Regions from separate parts of the Serratia sp. C2(1) genome, predicted to be linked through region 3. Evidence: predicted binding sites of a transcription regulator. Region 3 holds the regulator's gene; each other region holds the start of a gene.
The links. Region 3 encodes LexA, which represses DNA repair genes until DNA is damaged. Its sites were predicted from a motif close to TNCTGTATGTACATACAGNA; they were not measured.
Positions count from the first base shown of each region.

Region 1: a site for LexA is predicted at 1,098-1,117, ahead of rmuC (DNA recombination protein RmuC). Genes of this name have one in related genera too.
Region 2: a site for LexA is predicted at 3,285-3,304, ahead of V2S86_RS11225 (DNA translocase FtsK 4TM domain-containing protein). Genes of this name have one in related genera too.

Region 1 is NZ_JAZFBA010000005.1:284,018-288,550, forward strand. Features, by position in the region: gene V2S86_RS22530 (tyrosine-protein phosphatase) at 1-425, shown strand, start outside; gene V2S86_RS22535 (DedA family protein) at 513-1,043, shown strand; gene rmuC (DNA recombination protein RmuC) at 1,184-2,731, shown strand; gene ubiE (bifunctional demethylmenaquinone methyltransferase/2-methoxy-6-polyprenyl-1,4-benzoquinol methylase UbiE) at 2,811-3,566, shown strand; gene ubiJ (ubiquinone biosynthesis protein UbiJ) at 3,580-4,188, shown strand; gene ubiB (ubiquinone biosynthesis regulatory protein kinase UbiB) at 4,185-4,533, shown strand, end outside.
Region 2 is NZ_JAZFBA010000001.1:2,392,676-2,397,208, forward strand. Features, by position in the region: gene V2S86_RS11225 (DNA translocase FtsK 4TM domain-containing protein) at 1-3,219, opposite strand, end outside; gene lrp (leucine-responsive transcriptional regulator Lrp) at 3,340-3,834, opposite strand; gene trxB (thioredoxin-disulfide reductase) at 4,506-4,533, shown strand, end outside.
Region 3 is NZ_JAZFBA010000003.1:321,788-326,320, reverse strand. Features, by position in the region: gene plsB (glycerol-3-phosphate 1-O-acyltransferase PlsB) at 1-564, opposite strand, end outside; gene V2S86_RS19575 (diacylglycerol kinase) at 714-1,082, shown strand; gene lexA (transcriptional repressor LexA) at 1,202-1,810, shown strand; gene dinF (MATE family efflux transporter DinF) at 2,028-3,365, shown strand; gene V2S86_RS19560 (CsbD family protein) at 3,684-3,893, shown strand; gene zur (zinc uptake transcriptional repressor Zur) at 4,013-4,525, opposite strand.

The DNA of each region.
Region 1 (4,533 bases), on a different contig from region 3:
TGGAGTTGTATCGCCGGTTGCCGTTCGGCAATCCTGCGTATAAACGGCTGACTCAACTGCTGATTGCCCCCGATAGCGGTGCTATCGTCCAGCATTGCGCAGTGGGTAAGGATCGCACCGGGGTGGGGGCGGCGCTGGTGTTGTTTGCCCTGGGGGCCGACGAGGCGACGGTGGTTGAAGATTACCTGCTGACCGAAACCACGCTGGCGACCTTCCGCGAGCACATGCTGGATCAACTGTCGATTCGCCTGAACGCCTCGGCGTTGGGGCAGTTCACCTACGTGCTAAGCGTCCGCGAAGAGTTCCTGATGACCGCCCTGAGCTGCATTCGCGCTCAATACGGTTCCACCGATCGCTGGCTGGAGGCAGAATACGGCCTGGGCCCAAGTCAGCGTGAAAGGCTGCAGGCACTCTACCTCGAGTAAACCGCTACACGTTTAGCCGGGGTTTAACCTGCCCCGGCCGGCATTGCGTATCCTTGGCACAGAAAACCCCCGTATCAGGAGCCCGTATTGAGCCTCAACGACATTATCAACTGGGTCAGCGACGCCGTGCGTCAGCACGAAGGCTGGGCCATCCCCATTATTTTCTTCCTGGCATTCGGTGAATCGCTGGCGTTCTTGTCCCTGCTGTTGCCGGCCACGGTGATCCTGCTGGCGTTGGGCGCGTTGATTGGCGAGAGCGGCATCGCTTTTTGGCCTATCTGGGCCGCCGCCGCCATAGGGGCATTTTTCGGCGACTGGCTTTCTTATTGGATCGGTTACCACTATCAGGACCGCGTGGCGCACATGTGGCCGCTATCGCGTAATCCGCAGTTACTGGACCGCGGCCATCTGTTTTTTGAACGCTGGGGTGTGTTGGGGATTTTTATCGGCCGTTTCTTCGGCCCGCTGCGCGCGGTGGTGCCGCTGGTCGGCGGCATCTGCGGCATGCCCCAACGTTACTTCCAACTGGCGAATATCACCTCGGCGATGATCTGGGCGTTCGGTATTCTTGCGCCGGGGGCGTTTGGCATCAAGTGGCTAACCCAATGGTTTGGTTAGTTCTTGCCTGACTTGCGCGGTGTTTCGCAATATTGCGCTACCGGTGCAAAATCAGGCTGGACATCCATACAGTCTCCCCTTAACGTGACGGGCAACAGGCGCATTAAACGCAGGAACGGCAAGGCGTAACAGGAGGCAGGGTGGATACCAGTTTGGTTTACGGTGTGGGTGGGGTAGCGATCGGCATACTGCTGGGGTGGTTGATCGCCAGCCTGCGCGTGCAGCAGGCCCACGCGCAGCATGAAACCGAGCTGCGGCTACTGGAACAGTCGTTGCAGCAGGCACAGCAGGAAACGGCGGCCCGGCAGGACGTTCTGCAACGCAATGAACAGCAAATGCGGCAAACCGATTTGGAGTTACGTAATTTGCACAGCCAATTGGCGGCCGGGCACGAAAAATTGCAGCAGCTCAATCACTGGCGCAACGAATGTGAGTTGCTTAATCAGGAGCTGCGCGCCCAGCGTGAGGTCAACAGCGCTCAGGAAGCCGAACTGCGGGAAGTGACCATCCGTCTGGAAGAGACCCGCATGGCGGCGGAAGAGAAACAGCGTCTGTTGATCAACAGCGAACAACGGCTCACCACCCAGTTTGAAAACCTGGCCAACCGCATCTTCGAACACAGCGGGCGCAAGGTGAACGAACAGAACCAGCAAAGCCTGGATCGCCTGCTGCTGCCGTTGCGCGAACAACTGGACGGTTTCCGCCGTCAGGTGCAGGACAGCTTTGGCCAGGAAGCCCGCGAACGCCATACCCTGACCCATGAAATACGTAACCTTCAGCAACTCAACGCGCAGATGGCACGTGAGGCGATTAACCTGACCAAGGCGCTGAAAGGCGACAATAAAACCCAGGGCAATTGGGGCGAGGTGGTGCTGAGTCGGGTGCTGGAGGCCTCGGGTTTGCGCGAGGGGCACGAGTATGAAACTCAGGTTAATGTGCGGCTGGATCATCAGAGCCGCATGCAGCCTGACGTTATTGTGCGTCTGCCGCAGGGCAAGGATGTTGTGATCGATGCGAAAATGTCGCTGGTCGCCTACGAACGTTATTTCAACAGTGAAGACGACGCGGAACGCGAGGCGGCGCTGAGCGAGCATATCGCCTCGTTGCGCGGCCATATCCGCTTGCTGGGGCGCAAAGATTATCAACAGTTGCCCGGCCTGCGTTCACTGGACTATGTGTTGATGTTTATTCCGGTGGAGCCGGCTTTCCTGCTGGCCATCGACCGGGAGCCGGAATTGATAAGCGAAGCGCTTAAACACAATATTATGCTGGTCAGCCCGACCACGCTGTTGGTGGCGCTTCGCACCATCACCAACCTGTGGCGCTATGAGCACCAGAGCCAGAATGCTCAACGCATTGCCGACCGGGCGGCGCGGCTGTATGACAAGATGCGGTTGTTTGTCGACGATATGTCGGCGTTGGGACAAAGCCTGGACAAGGCTCAGGGGAGTTATCGCCAGGCGATGAACAAACTGAGCGAAGGCCGTGGTAATCTTATTGGCCAAACCGAAGGGTTCCGCGCGCTGGGGGTTGAGGTGAAACGACCGATCAATCCCTTGCTGGCACAGCAGGCCGGCGCGCAGCATGATGATGAAGATGAGGCAGCGGATGACGATGACGTCAACGCGCTGCCGCTGGCGGAAGACGACGATTCCGCCGAAGAACCACGCTCCGCTTCGCAGGCATGACAGCCGCCGCGAGGTGGGGTATTCCGTGGGGTTCTGGTACACTCGACCACACAAAATTGACTGAATAGCAGGCAGGACAATGGCAGATCAATCGCAGGAAACCACAGATTTCGGTTTTCGCACCGTAGCTAGAGACGAAAAACAGGCCATGGTGGCAGACGTTTTTCATTCGGTAGCGGCAAAGTATGACGTGATGAACGACCTGATGTCGTTTGGCATCCACCGTATCTGGAAGCGGTTTACCATTGACTGCAGCGGCGTGCGCCGTGGGCAGCGTGTACTGGATCTGGCCGGCGGCACCGGCGATCTGGCCGCCAAGTTCTCCCGCATGGTCGGTGAGCAAGGGCAGGTCGTGCTGGCGGACATTAACGACTCCATGCTGAAGATGGGGCGCGAGAAGCTGCGCGATCGCGGCATCATCGGCAACATCAGTTATGTGCAGGCGAATGCCGAAGCGCTGCCGTTCCCGGATAACTATTTTGACTGCATCACCATTTCCTTCGGCCTGCGCAATGTCACCGACAAAGACAAAGCGCTGCGTTCGATGTTCCGTGTGCTGAAGCCAGGCGGCCGCCTGTTGGTACTGGAGTTCTCCAAACCGCTGTTGGCTCCGTTGAGCAAAGCCTATGATGCCTATTCGTTCCACGTGCTGCCGAAAATCGGCGAGCTGGTGGTGAAGGATCCGGAAAGCTACCGTTATCTGGCCGAGTCAATCCGTATGCATCCCGATCAGGAAACGCTGAAGGGCATGATGGGCGCCGCCGGCTTTGACAACGTGACCTATTTCAATCTCACCGGCGGTATTGTGGCCCTGCATCGTGGTTTCAAGTTCTGATATGGACATGCCGATGCTGCTAACCCCCTTGTTAACCGGCGCGCTGGAGACATCGCTCAATAGCCTGCTGTTTCGCGATCGCAGTATGAAAGCCGCCCGACTGCGGTTGGCTGGGAAAATACTGCGTATTGAGTTGCAGGAGCTCGCTTCGCCGTTGGTGTTGATATTCAGCGAACAGCGGGTGGACGTGCTTGGCCAGTCTGAAGATAACGCCGATTGCACGGTACGCAGCCGGATATCGGTGTTGTTGAAGTTGCGCGATCGTCAACAGCTTTCGCCATTGATGCGCAACGGCGAGTTGATCGTCGAGGGCGATATTCAGGTGGTGCAACAACTGGTGGGGCTGCTTGATCTGGCGGAGTGGGATCCGGCGGAATGGCTGGCGCCCTATATCGGTGATATTGCCGCGCAGAGCATCACCCAGGTGCTCGGTAAAGGCGCGAGCCTGTTGAGATCGGGGTTGCAGCGTCAGCAGCATTACGTGGCGGAAACCCTGACGGAAGAGTGGCGCGTGGCGCCGGGGCCGCTGGAAGTGGTGTGGTTCAACGAGGAAGTTGACGCGACCACCCGCAGCGCCGAAGCGCTGATTGCCCGCATGGACAAGTTGGAGGGTAAACGATGACCCCTGGCGAACTACGCCGCCTGTATTTGATTGTCCGCGTTTTTCTCAGCTATGGCCTGGATGAACTGATCCCCAAGATGCGCCTGACGCTGCCGCTGCGTTTTGGCCGCCGCCTGCTGTTTTGGATGCCCAATCGCCACGCAGACAAGCCCCTGGGCGAGCGTTTGCGTCTGGCTCTGCAAGAGTTGGGGCCGGTATGGATCAAATTCGGCCAGATGATGTCCACTCGTCGCGACCTGTTCCCGCCACAGATTGCTGATCAACTGACCTTGCTGCAGGATCGGGTTGCGCCATTCGACGGCGCATTGGCGCGCAAGCACATTGAATTGGCGATGGGGGGCCCGC
Region 2 (4,533 bases), on a different contig from region 3:
GGAGTTAGGCGCCAGATACAGCATGTCGCCCATCCCCAGCAGAGATTCTGCACCGCCCTGATCGAGGATAGTGCGCGAGTCAATCTTGCTGGATACGGTAAAGGCGATACGGGTTGGGATGTTGGCCTTGATCAGGCCGGTGATCACATCCACCGACGGGCGCTGGGTCGCCAGCACCAAGTGGATCCCCGCCGCACGCGCTTTCTGCGCCAGACGAGCGATCAGTTCCTCAACCTTCTTGCCCACCGTCATGATCAGGTCGGCGAATTCATCCACCATCACCACGATGTAAGGCTCTTTCTCCAACACCGGCGGCGTAATGTCCATGCTGTCGCTCGGCTTCCAGAAAGGATCCGGGATCGGGCGCCCCATAGCTTCAGCCTGATCGACGCGTTCGTTATAACCGGCCAGGTTACGCACACCCAGTGCAGACATCAGCTTGTAGCGACGCTCCATCTCGGCGACACACCAACGCAGGGCGTTGGCGGCGTCTTTCATATCGGTTACAACGTCCGTCAACAGGTGTGGAATGCCTTCATAAACCGACAGTTCCAGCATTTTCGGGTCAATCATGATAAAGCGCACTTCTTTCGGTGTGGCCTTATACAAGATGCTCAGGATCATGGCATTGACCCCAACCGACTTACCGGAACCCGTGGTACCCGCCACCAGCAGGTGTGGCATTTTAGCCAAATCGGCCACCACCGGCTCACCGGAAATGTCTTTACCCAGAACAATCGCCAACGGCGACGGATTGTCGCGGAACGCTGGACAATCCAGCACTTCACGCAAATAAACCGTCTGACGTTTAACGTTAGGCAGCTCCAATCCGACATAAGGCTTGCCGGGGATGACCTCTACCACGCGCACCGCGGAGGTTGACAGCGAGCGCGCCAGATCGCGTGACAAGTTGGAAATACGCGCGGCCTTGACCCCCGGTGCCAGATCCAGCTCAAAGCGGGTAATGACCGGCCCCGGCAGAATATCCACCACGTCGGCTTTCACTCGGTAGTCGGCCAAACTCGCTTCCACCAAACGCGCCTTTTGCTCCAGCGCGAAGGTATCCACCGGCTCCACCTCTTTCGGGGCTTCGGTCAGCAGATCCAGCGTCGGCAACGGCGTGGTCGGTTTCTGCAGCGGTTGATCGTTACGCATCAGGAACGGGTGGATCAGGCTGTCCATTGCCGGCTGCTGCGGTGCGGCCGGGGCCGGTTGCGCTGCAGGTTGCTGATAGACTGGCGGCTGCTGTGGTTGCTGGTAGGCCGGCTGAGCGGGCTGTTGATAAGTAGATTGAGCCGGCGGGTATGACTGCGCCGCCGGAGCCTGAGACTGCGGCGAATAAGCCGGTGCAGCAGGCTCAAACTGGCCAAAGGGCACATCGTCTTCACGTTCGCTTTGCTGCTCAATATGTTCTTCAAGCTGCGGCGACAGAGTGAACAAGGGTTCACTCGGGCTATCGTCGACCAAATCATCCATCGGCGAGAAACTGAACGCGTTGCGGGTATCTACCGGATTGGCGATTGGCGATGATGGCACAGGTTCCTGCTCGCCATAGCGAGCCTGCTGTTGCTCGGCAAACGCCTGACGCAACGCAGCCTCCTGCAGAGCTTGCTCATCATCCTGATTATCTTGCGGATATTCTTCGCCGTAACGCTGGCTTTGCTGTTCGGCAAACGCCTGACGCAACGCCGCTTCCTGCAAGGCTTCGTCATCTTGCTGATGGCTATCCGCATTCTGCAGAGGTTGCTCTTCGCGGGGACGCTGTTCTTGCTCGGCTACGCGCTGCGAAGGCAATTTGATGCCGTAAGAAGCCAGCTCGCGCCGGGTAGGAATACGCACCGGATTCGGCCGCGGCAATTCAGGACCGATACCCTGTTTCACCTGAGAGTTAGCGTCGCTGGTGGCCGTAAAAGCCGGCATAAAGGTATTGGCGGCAGCGGCCCCGACAACGGCCGCCGCTGCGGCTTCCGCCTGAGGTTTCACGCTGCCAAATGGCGCAACCTCAGGCTCACCGGCACTGAAGCCAGTAGAAGTGCCAACGTCAACGCTGTCGCGCTGAGCCGCAGAAAAATCAAACGGGGAACGATCGCGCGGCTGAGATACGGCTGGAGCTTCCCAATTGCCCAAACGCGGTTCATCATCGTCCCGGTAAGGATCCGCCGGGCGCGTCACTTTCGGCACCGGCGTCTCTTCAGGGATTTCAAACGAATACAGCGGTGGCACAGCGTTTTCCGCCGCAGCGCTCATCGGATGTTGGTTCACCGTGGCTGGGGCCGCTGGCGCTGCCGTTACCGCAGGTGCCGCCACCGGAGCCGCTATCGGCGCGGGAGCAGGCGTTACCGGCGTACTGACAGCCGCCGGCGCGACAGGTGCCACATCGGCATCGTCGTTAGCTCGCAAGCCGTTGAGCAGAGGATCGTCAGCCTCGTCTACCGCTGCTTTGGCGGCATCCGTTACCGAAGGTGCAGAGAACAGCACGTCGTCTTCCGCCGCGTTGGCCGCTGCCGCAGAGGCGGCTACAGCAACCGTTGCACCCTTCCCTGCCTGCTCCGGTTCATCATCGACGTAGCGATCGTCATCGTCGTGGTAACGTTCATCGCGGCGTGAACGGTTGGTCATGAAGGTGGCCGTACCCAGCACCACACCGCCGATTCTCTCGGCGATCACCAACCAGGACCAGCCGGTAAACAGCGTGAGCCCTGCGGCCCATACGCACAACAATGCCAGTGTTGCGCCAATGCCGTTGAACCACGGCAACATGGCGTTGCTCAGCAAGCTGCCGATAACGCCGCCGGAAGCGAAGTAATAGAGATCGTCGACATTCAGTGCCGCCAGGCCACACGAAGTGAGCACCAGCGCCAGCGTGCCGATAAGGCGCAGTGAGAGCGCAAAATAGTCGATGTAATCGCCGCTGTCGCGCTGACGGTAGGCCGTCCAGCACAAAACCAGCATGATCGGCGGTATCGCGTAAGCGAGCACCCCGAAAGTGAAGAACAGTGTGTCGGCCATCCAGGCCCCGACGCCACCACCCAGGTTATGAATCGGCTCATGCCACGCGGTCTGCGACCAGCTTGGGTCAGACGGATTGAAACTGACCAAGGCAGCCATGAGGTAAACGGCAAAAATCGCTACCACAATCAACACAGCTTCAAGCAAACGGCGGCCACTGCTGAGTTTTTTCAGGGTAACTTCTTTATCTTCTGTATATTCCTGGCTCAAGAAAGGCTCTCCAGGTTCCTGTTAGCTGACATAGCAACAGCGCCGAGAAGCTTCCCCGGCGCCGAAACTGTATGAATAAACAGGAGTGTAACCAATTTAATCAGGTTTTGCACCTGCACCTTACCGTGTTTTGATAACCAGACGGTTACTCTGTTTGACTTCTTCCATGACCACGTATGTACGGGTGTCGTTAACCCCCGGCAGACGCAGCAAGGTTTCACCGAGCAACTTACGGTAAGCCGACATATCCGGCACGCGGGTTTTCAACAGATAGTCGAAATCACCGGACACCAGATGACACTCCTGAATTTCTTCAAGCTTTTGAACTGCTGAGTTAAATTGCTCAAACACATCCGGCGCGCCGCGGTTCAGCGTGATTTCCACGAAAACCAGCAGAGACGCATCCAGATAATGCGGGTTGAGCAAGGCGGTATAGCCATGAATAAAACCCTGGCGCTCGAGGCGGCGCACGCGTTCTAAACATGGGGTTGGGGATAACCCCACGCGCTTCGAAAGCTCAACGTTCGAAATACGCCCATCCTTCTGTAACTCGTTCAGGATATTGCGGTCGATACGGTCGAGATCTTTACCCGGGCGTTTCTTATTGTCTGCCATTATTATTGTCTCTCTTATTTTCTTCCCTGCACTTGCCACACCCTAGCCAACGTCAATGTGTAAGGGCTTGTTCCAAGCGAAGACCCGATGCCTGTTATATGCTTCACTACCATCATTCATCGTTGTGCAGCCTGTCTGTCAACCCTGCACAATGTATTCAAATGACGTTCATCTCAAGAAGGAAATTGCCATTCGCTAACGCTATGTTCCCCTCACCTGCTGCTGTCTGCTTAAACAATGGCGCAAAACTCTGCGCCGCCGCCGCAAATACGTACGATTTACTGCCGGCAGGGGGATAATTTCTTCTTCCTATGATGTTTTCGCAAATGCGCAGCGGATTGTCAAAGTAAAAGAAGCAAAATCAGAAGAACCTGCCGTCATGAAAAGTTAGCCCCCCATTTTTAGTTATGAATCGCTGGCTTGAATCCCGCAGAGCAAAGCAGCTTAAACCCGGTAAATGTAGCGTCTCAGGCAGAATGAACGCCTCACGCCGGCAAGGGGCTTCCATAAGTTAAATTGCTGCGTTTTACGCTCGCTTTGGCAGCAAAATAATAATTAATAGGTCATGGCTATCAAACAAATCGTTAACAACATCCGCTGATGCTTTTTTTAATGCTGCATTTTCCCTACAATCGGTTTCATTGTCCGCATTGTGGGAAAAGAGGGTATTCATGGGCACGGCTAAACATAGCAAATTAC
Region 3 (4,533 bases):
TTTCTGCGCGATAGTTTTGTCCGTGCCGTGTTCGGTCGCCATTCGGCGCAGCGAAACGGTGTTGGAGAAACGCACGAAGCTGTCGCGGCCCAGCCACAGCACGGCGAAGAATTTCTGGACGCCGTTCAGCAGGCGCAGATGCGGCGTGCCGTGACCTTCGCGGCCAGGGGAACGGCCAAACATCACCGAAACCGGCAGCATCTGAATATCGAGATCCGGATTGCTGCGGTGCAGATCCAGATAGTCGTGAAACAGTTTGACCGACTCTTCTTTCGGCGTGTAGTAGCGGAACACGCGCGGGCCGTCGTGAATAAACACGTGGCTTGGCAGTACGGTGCCGTCTATCTCCAACGGATTGAGGGGATCGGGCAAATCCTGCGCCAGGCACTGGGTGCGCAGCGTCAGTAAATCCGCCTTGGAATTATAAGGTAAAACATACAGAATCGGCCGTGAGGGATCCAACCCTAACTCCGTGACCGGATCTGAAGGGATAACCTTACTTCTTACCAACAATTTGAGTGGTAAATTCAATAATTTATAATAAATTTTACGCCAACCTGACATAACAACGTGAAGCCTCTTGTTAGCAATGCGCCGCAAGCATACCAGAAACCGGGTAGCAGATCTGTGGTGTTGGAAAACCGGGAGCCGGGAGAGTTTCCTGACCCAAGCTCTATAATTATGACTTACCTCTGTGAAAGGCACTAAAAAACATGGCAAACCAAGCAACCGGACTGACCCGTATTATTAAAGCCGCCGGCTATTCCTATAAAGGGTTTTCTGCTGCCTGGCAGCACGAAGCCGCATTTCGCCAGGAACTGGTGGCGACCGTGCTGGCTATCATACTGGCGATCTGGCTGGATGTGGGTGCGATAGCGCGCATTTTGCTGATCGGCTCGGTGCTGTTGGTGGTGGTCGTCGAGATGCTGAACAGCGCGATTGAAGCCATTGTCGATAGGGTGGGCACGGAACACCACGAGCTTTCCGGCCGCGCGAAAGATATGGGGTCGGCGGCGGTAACGCTGACGATCGTCCTGGCGCTGTTTGTCTGGGGTTCTGTACTGTGGCAGCACTTTGCCTGAGTGGAATGCCCGGTTGCGGCGGGGGCGCTAATCCCTGATTTTTATTCATTCTTCGGTTCCCAAGGCGCGCTTACCTGTATATACTCACAGCAAGACTGTATAAACAAACAGGGGGCGGAATGAAAGCACTAACTACCAGACAACAAGAAGTCTATGATCTGATTCGCGATCATATTTCGTCAACTGGCATGCCGCCAACGCGCGCCGAGATCGCCATGCGTCTGGGGTTCCGTTCGCCAAATGCTGCAGAAGAACACCTGAAAGCGCTGGCGCGCAAGGGCGTGATCGAGATCGTCTCCGGCGCTTCGCGCGGCATTCGCCTGCTGATGGAAGATGAAGAAGGTTTACCGCTGATTGGCCGCGTGGCCGCCGGTGAACCGCTGCTGGCGCAGCAGCATATCGAAGGGCACTATAAGGTGGATCCTTCCCTGTTCAAACCGAGCGCGGATTTCCTGCTGCGGGTCAATGGCATGTCGATGCGTGATATCGGCATTCTCGATGGTGATCTGCTGGCGGTGCATAAAACCCAGGACGTGCGTAACGGCCAGGTGGTCGTGGCGCGTATTGAAGACGAAGTCACGGTCAAGCGCCTGAAAAAAAACGGCAATGTGGTCGAGCTGCTGCCGGAAAACAGCGAATTCCAGCCTATCGTGGTCGATCTGCGTCAGCAGAATTTCACCATTGAAGGCCTGGCAGTCGGCGTGATCCGCAATGGCGACTGGATTTAACCCACCCGCCAGAACGTCGTCTCCTGATTTAAATCGCCCCAGTTCTGGGGCGATGTCATTTCTAATTCAATGTAATACCCAATAGATTTCAAGGCGCAGGAAGGCGGCCAGCGAGAGAATCCGCAGGAGCTTACTCAAGTAAGTGGCTGGGGTGAGCGCGCGTAGCCAACACATCTGCACCTTGAAAGATGAAGGGTATCCACGGGAACATTTCACTATGCGCCTGCTTTCTGCCTTCACCAGCGATACTGATAAAGCCCTATGGCGCCTTGCGTTGCCCATGATCTTTTCCAATATTACCGTCCCGCTGCTTGGGTTGGTGGATACTGCGGTGATTGGCCACCTGGAAAGCTCCACCTATCTGGGCGGCGTAGCTATTGGTGCCATGGCTACCAGCTTCCTGTTTATGCTACTGCTGTTCCTGCGCATGAGCACTACCGGCCTGGCGGCGCAGGCGCTCGGTGCGCAGGATCCGTCGGCACTGGCACGCGCTTTTATGCAGCCGCTACTGATGGCGGTATTGGCCGGGTTGGCCATCGTATTGCTGCGCCATCCGCTGATCGATGCAGCTCTACAGATTGTGGGCGGTGATGGCGCAGTACTGGAACAGGCGCGGCTTTTCCTCGAGATCCGCTGGCTAAGCGCGCCGGCAGCGCTGGCCAATATGGTGATTCTGGGCTGGCTGCTTGGGGTGCAATACGTGCGTGCGCCGGTGATCTTGCTGATTGTCGGTAATCTGTTGAATATCGTACTGGATATCTGGCTGGTGATGGGGTTGGGCTGGAACGTGCAGGGGGCGGCGATAGCCACCGCCATCTCTGAATACGCCACGTTGTTGCTGGGGCTGTGGCTTACCTGGCGGGTGATGCGCATACGCGGCATTGCCGCACCGATGCTGCGCCGGGCCTGGCGCGGTAATCTGCGGCGCCTGTTGGCACTGAATCGCGACATTATGCTGCGTTCATTGTTGCTGCAAGTGTGTTTTGCTTCACTGACCATCTTCGGCGCCCGGCTGGGCGGTGACGTGGTGGCGGTAAACGCGGTGCTGATGAATTTACTGACTTTCACCGCCTACGCGCTTGACGGTTTTGCCTATGCGGTAGAAGCGCATTCCGGCCATGCCTATGGCGCCCGCGACGACAGCCAACTGCGCAAGGTGTGGCGCGCGGCATGTCGCCAGGCCTGCCTGGTGGCGTTGGCCTTTGGGGTGGTGTATGCCGTTGCCGGGCAGCATATCGTGGCCGCGCTAACCTCTTTGCCGGAACTGCGTACGCTGGCAAGCCATTATCTGCCGTGGCAGGTGGCGCTGCCGTTGGTCGGTGTGTGGTGCTATCTGCTGGACGGCATGTTTATTGGCGCCACCCGCGGTGCAGAAATGCGCAACAGCATGGCGGTGGCGGCCGTCGGTTTCGGCCTGACGTTATTTACCGTCCCGTTGTTGGGCAACCACGGATTATGGCTGGCGCTGGCGGTGTTTCTGTCGCTGCGGGGCATTGCGCTGGGCTGGTTCTGGCACCGTCACCGGCTGCACGGCACCTGGTTTGCGGTACGATAAGTCAGTGATCTTTACCGATAATCAAGTAATTTATCTTATGTTTTTATTTATATTTGCTTACATATTTCAAAGCGTCGTCCCATCTGGGTAGCGCCTTGTTTGTTGGCGTGTTTTTCTGATTTATAGTTTTTTAATGGGTTTTTATTCTGGTTTTTGTTATTTTTTCGTTATCTGCGTCTACACTTAATCATGTGGCTGGCTAAATGAATGGGGGAGTGGCATCCCTTTGGTTGGTAGCAATAGACCATAAAAATTGCTTGGTTAGATGCCCAGTCAGCACAGTGTCAAACTGATTTAACACAGGTTAACGGAGAGACTATGAACAAAGATCAAGCTGACGGTAACTGGAAACAGTTCAAAGGGAAAGTGAAGGAACAATGGGGCAAGCTGACCGATGACGATTTGGCGGTCATTGAAGGGAAACGCGAACAGCTTGTCGGTAAAATCCAGGAACGTTATGGCTACCAGAAAGAGGCGGCCGAGAAAGAAGTTAAGTCCTGGGAAGACCACAACAAGTATCGCTGGTAGCGAGCAGGGCCACAGCGGATGGTGGCCGTAAGCGACTGACTGTAGCCGGCCCGGCGTTTTTCATCCCCTCAACGCCACGGCCGCAGGTACAGGGAAGTGCCTGACCAACCCCGCATAATTTATTTCTTCTTGATGGCGATACTGTGATCGTGCTCGCCGCAATCATGCTTGCTGTCGCAGGCCTCAACCTCAACACAGCCTGAACACAGGCCATGCGCTTCCACCACGCTGTGACGCAACACAAAACCCGACTCTTTCGCCAGCTTTTGCAGCGTCTCCTCGACCCCTTCGGTGGTGCGTTCAGTCACCTGAGCACAGCGATCGCAGATAAACAGCGCGGAGGTATGCATCGGTTGTTCGAAGTGATGGCACAACACATAGCTGTTGGCTGATTCCACCCGATGAATAAACCCTTGTTCCAAAAGAAAATCCAGCGCGCGGTATACCGTTGGCGGTTTAGCCTGCGGTTCAGCCACGCGCAGCAGATCCAGCAGGTCATAAGCACTGATGGCACCGGGCTGTTGTGCCATCAGGCGTAACACTTCCAGCCGCTGCGGTGTCAGCCGCACATTGCGTTGCTGGCAGAGTTGTTCAGCCTGCGCCAGCAGCTTTTCCTGGGTGCTTGAGTTCATGGCAAATA